Regions from separate parts of the Streptomyces sp. NBC_00669 genome, predicted to be linked through region 2. Evidence: riboswitches for the same ligand, from Rfam matches in the RefSeq annotation. Region 2 holds a riboswitch; the other holds the start of a gene.

Evidence for each region. Region 2 has a riboswitch for cyclic di-AMP ahead of OG896_RS22080 (M23 family metallopeptidase). Riboswitches for the same ligand answer to the same signal wherever they lie in the genome.
Region 1: another riboswitch for cyclic di-AMP. It lies ahead of OG896_RS38755 (C40 family peptidase); the one in region 2 lies ahead of OG896_RS22080 (M23 family metallopeptidase).

What each region holds. Positions count from the first base shown of each region.
Region 1 covers NZ_CP109018.1:9,245,188-9,247,380, reverse strand. The annotation lists gene OG896_RS38760 (hypothetical protein) at 1-229, shown strand, start outside; cyclic di-AMP (ydaO/yuaA leader) riboswitch at 788-919, shown strand; gene OG896_RS38755 (C40 family peptidase) at 923-1,420, shown strand; gene OG896_RS38750 (hypothetical protein) at 1,618-1,800, opposite strand; gene OG896_RS38745 (permease) at 1,844-2,193, opposite strand, start outside.
Region 2 covers NZ_CP109018.1:5,259,044-5,261,236, reverse strand. The annotation lists gene OG896_RS22080 (M23 family metallopeptidase) at 1-896, opposite strand, end outside; cyclic di-AMP (ydaO/yuaA leader) riboswitch at 909-1,046, opposite strand; gene OG896_RS22075 (N-acetylmuramoyl-L-alanine amidase) at 1,441-2,067, shown strand; gene OG896_RS22070 ((Fe-S)-binding protein) at 2,075-2,193, opposite strand, start outside.

The DNA.
Region 1 (2,193 bases), 4.0 Mb from region 2:
CACCACTGACACCTACTCGGCGCTCCGGGCCGCGCAGGCACTCGTCAGCCGGGCGTTGGCGATGCGGGACGCGCTCACGGTGATGCACCTGCGCGGCGAGACGGACCTGCACCACGCCACCCTCGGCCGCGCCCTGCGGGTACTGGACGGGGAGCGGCGGGCCGCGCGGGTCGCGGTGGCGCCCGAGCCGGCGGCGGACCCGGGGGGCAGCGGCGACCCGTCGGCGTAGACCGCGGCAGCGCGCCGTCAGCGGCGCGTGGTCGGCATGGCACCGTCGGCGGCGGGTGGTCGGGCCGCACCGTCGGCGACGCGTGGTCGGGCCGCACCCTCGGCGGCGCCACGGAGGAGGCGGCACCGCGGAGGCGCGGTCGCGCGCACCCGGCCGAACCCGCCCGCCGTCACCGCGTGTCACCGTTTTCCGCGACACGACCGCCGGTCTCATCAGCCCATTGGCGTATCGGAAGTTCTCGTGGCAAACGGGTGCGCGATTGCGCGTGTCGGCTGGACTGCGACTTCGCCGGTACCGGTCGGCGCAGTTCAGGGGGTACGGCGGGGGTACGCGAGCGGCTCGCGGGGGCGGCGGTTCACCCGGCTGGATGCAATGTGATGAAGGTCACATCGCGCGTTTCTGTCCCGGCGCCGCCCCGTCGTGTGCGTAACCATCCGTGGTGACGACAAGCCCCCGCCGCCGTGGCGGGGCGGTCCGTGCGGATGCCCAGTCCTGCCGACGCGCGGATGCCAGGTCGACACGAGTGCAACGGCAGGAGCGGAGGACCCAGCACGACGGGTCGCTCCGGCGCCCACCGGTCTCCGGCGGGCGCCGGAGCACCCTTGGGGTGAAGCCGCTTGCATGCGGCCGGGCATCTTCGCCAGCCCGAACCCGACAGGTCATCCTTCGCAGGCTGATGACGAAGGGTCGCGCATGTGCACGCCCAACCGCATCTGCTTTCGGCCGGCCACTTCCCGGCTCTCGCGGCTCGGAGCCGCCTCTCTGCTCACCGCAGCGGCCGTCGCCGTCCCGATCCTGCTGCCGGGCAACGCCCAGCGGGCCGACGCCGCCACCATGGCCGCCAGGGCGCTGAGCATCGCCGCGTCGAAGAAGGGCTCGCCCTACCAGTGGGGGGCCACCGGGCCGTACCGCTTCGACTGCTCGGGGCTGACGCTGTACTCGTTCAAGCAGGCGGGCGAGCAACTGCCGCGCACCGCCGCCGCCCAGTACAACCGCACCACGCACATCTCGGCGGGTTCCCGCCGGGCGGGCGACCTGGTCTTCTTCCACAGCGGCTCGTCCGGCGCATCGGTCTACCACGTGGGGATCTACGCGGGCGACGGCAACATCTGGCACGCGCCGAAGACCGGCAGCACGGTCCGGCTCGAACACATCTGGACCAGCGGCGTCTGGTACGGACGGGTGAACTGACGCCGCCCGGCGGCCGGGCACTCGACCGCACGCGCACCGCGCCCCCGACGGTCGACGCGGGCCGGGCCCCGGGCCCCCTCCACGGCGGCGCGAGGCTCCGTCCGAGCCCAGGTCCGCGCTCAGGTCCGCGCCCGGCCCCGAACCACGCGCCCGCCCCTGCCCGCCGCGCCCCTACGGCTCCACCCGCTGACGCCTCGTCACATCGCCGTGGCCCGGCCCCACCCGCGGGACACCCGCCAGGCCGCCGTCGCTCCCCCGGCCACGGCCACGGCGAGGAGGGCCGCAATGCCGGTGAGGGTACGGCCGGTGTCGCCGACGGCGGCGTGCCGCGGGCAGTCGGCCCCCCAGTAGCCCGGCGAGGCGGGGCCGGACGCGCGCACCCACCCGGGCAGGGTGCCCGGACCGCTCTGAGCGCCTTCCCCGTCACCCGTGCCCGGCGTGATCCGCGTGCTCGGCGTCATCGGCGTCGGGGGCGCCGCCCATCATGCGGAGCATCCCGGCGCCGCCGGTCCGGAAGAAGCGCACCAGGAGGGCGGCGGCCAGGACGAGGAAGGCGATGTTGAGGAAGGAGGTGTAGTTCCATCTGACGCCCTGCGTGGGGATCTTCGCGTCGGCCTGGTCGGGGATCAGGCCGAGGCCGCCGAAGAGGAGTTCGACGACGTATCCCGCGACGGCCATGGCGAGGTAGAAGGTGCCGAGGATGAACAGGGCCATGCGTGCGCCGTAGTACTTCCGGTAGATGTTCAGGATCGGCAGGATCAGCAGGTCGGCGA
Region 2 (2,193 bases):
CCGTCGCTGCCGGCCCAGCCCGCGGAGGTGACGGTGCCGCCGTGCACGGCGTGCACGGGGGTGCCGGTCGGCGCGGTGAAGTCCTGCCCGTTGTGCAGGTTGGCCCAGGGGTCGGTCTCGCCGAAACCCGCGCCGAGCGCGGCGCAGGCGACCGGCTTGATGTAGGAGGCGGCCAGCCGGGCGAGGCGCTCGGCCTCGGCGCGGGCCGCCGCGGCGGCTTCCTCGCGGGCCTTCTCCTCGGCCGCGGCCTTCGCCGCGGCGACCTGCTCGCGCACCTTGCGCTCGGCGGCCTCGCGGGCGGCCTGCTCGGCCGCCGCCTTCTCGACCGCCTCGCGCTCGGCGCGGGCGGTGGCCTCGCGCTGGGCGGCGACCTGGCCGAGGATGCGGGCGCACAGCGCCTCGCCGGGGTCGGCGGGGGCGGCCCCGGCCTCGCCGGTCCGGCCGGTCTCGGTGGTGTCGGCGATCTCGGGTTCGGCAACGGGCTGCGGCAGCAGGGTCGTTGCCTCGGCCTGCGCGGGAGCGGGGGCGATCGGCTCGGCCGGAGCGGGGGCCGGCGCGGACGCCGGCGCCGGGGCCGACGAAGGCGCCGGGGCCGGGGGCGCGGTCAGCGCCGTCGGGTCGTACGTCGGCAGGCCGGCGAGCGCGGCGCCACCGGGGCCGGCGTCCGGCAGCGGGTACGGCGCGGGGCGCCCGGCGGGCTCGACGGCCGGCGCGGGGGCCAGGCCCGCCGCTCCGGCACCGGCGAACGCGGCGAACGCGGGAGCCGGGACGCCGGAAGTGCCGTTGGCGGCAAGGGCGTTGGCCCGTTGACGCGGAAGTCGGAAGTCTTCCCGCTCCTGGCCGGCGATGTCGCCGTCAGGCCGGGCGGGGGCGTAGGCAAGCTGGTCGGACGCCACGACGGGCGCTCTCCTTTCCTTCCCTCTCGCCTACCGGGTTAGCTGACGGGTTCGGAGGAAGAAGGTCTCCTACGGGCCTGACTGCTGCCCGATTCACCCCATTTTCACGGGTCCCCGGTTCCCGCGGACGGGATTCGGCAAGCGCGCGGTCCGCCGTCCTGGCGGCGGCGGTGACGACCGCGCTGCGTTATCGAACGTTAATAGAGCCGGAGGCGTTTTCCAAGCCGAATCGGAGAGTTGGGCATGGGAACAAAATGCGCAGGGTATAGGCAGAGTAGGCAAATCGGTCAGGCGATGTGGCCGGGCGGTGATGTGAGCGTGCATCAGTCGTTATCCGAACGGGGACCAGTGTGATTACTTTGCGTGAGTGTGCGAACTCGGCGCGCAGGCGGCTGCGCGGGGCCGTGCGGCAGGTCCGCCAATGGCGTGGACCTCTGCCATTGCGCGAACCGCTTGGCAGGCCAAGGACCCGGGCCCCACGATGGGCGAGCCCGATGTTCTTGTCATGGACCCGACCACCTCGCGACCTCTCAGGGAGCCCGCCATGGAACGCCCCAGCAGCCCCCGACTCCCCCACACCCGACGGTCCTTGCTGCGCGGCGGCCTCGCGCTGGGCGCCGCCGCGGGCGCCGCGTTCGCCGGCGAGCTGTGGACCGGCAGCGGCCGTGCCGCGGCGGCCGCCACCGTCGACTACCCCGGCGCCACCTGGGCTCCGGCCAGCACCGCCAACTACACGGCGTCCAACCGCCCTTCCACCTACGCGATCGACATGGTCGTCATCCACGTCACCCAGGAGACCTTCGCCGACACCATCACCCTCTTCCAGGACCCCGCCCACGCCGCCACGGCGCACTACGTGGTGCGCTCGGCCGACGGCGCCATCGACCAGTGCGTCCGCGAGCATGACGTGGCCTGGCACGCCGGCAACTGGGACTACAACACCCGCAGCATCGGCATCGAGCACGAGGGCTGGGTCGACGACGCGTCCTGGTTCACCGACGCGATGTACCACTCCTCCGCCGCCCTCACCGCCGAGATCTGCGACAAGTACGGCATCCCGAAGGACCGTCAGCACATCATCGGCCATGTCGAGGTGCCGGGCACCGACCACACCGACCCGGGCCCGAACTGGGACTGGGTGCGCTACATCCGCCTGGTCAACGGCGGCTGACCGCCACTCAGCCCTCTGCTTCCGCCTCGGCCTCGGCCTCGGCCTCGGCCTCTGCCTCGGCCCTCGGCCGGGGCCGGCGCGGCGCGGGCAGCGGAGTGCCGGGGCCGTCGAGGGCGTCGGCGAGGA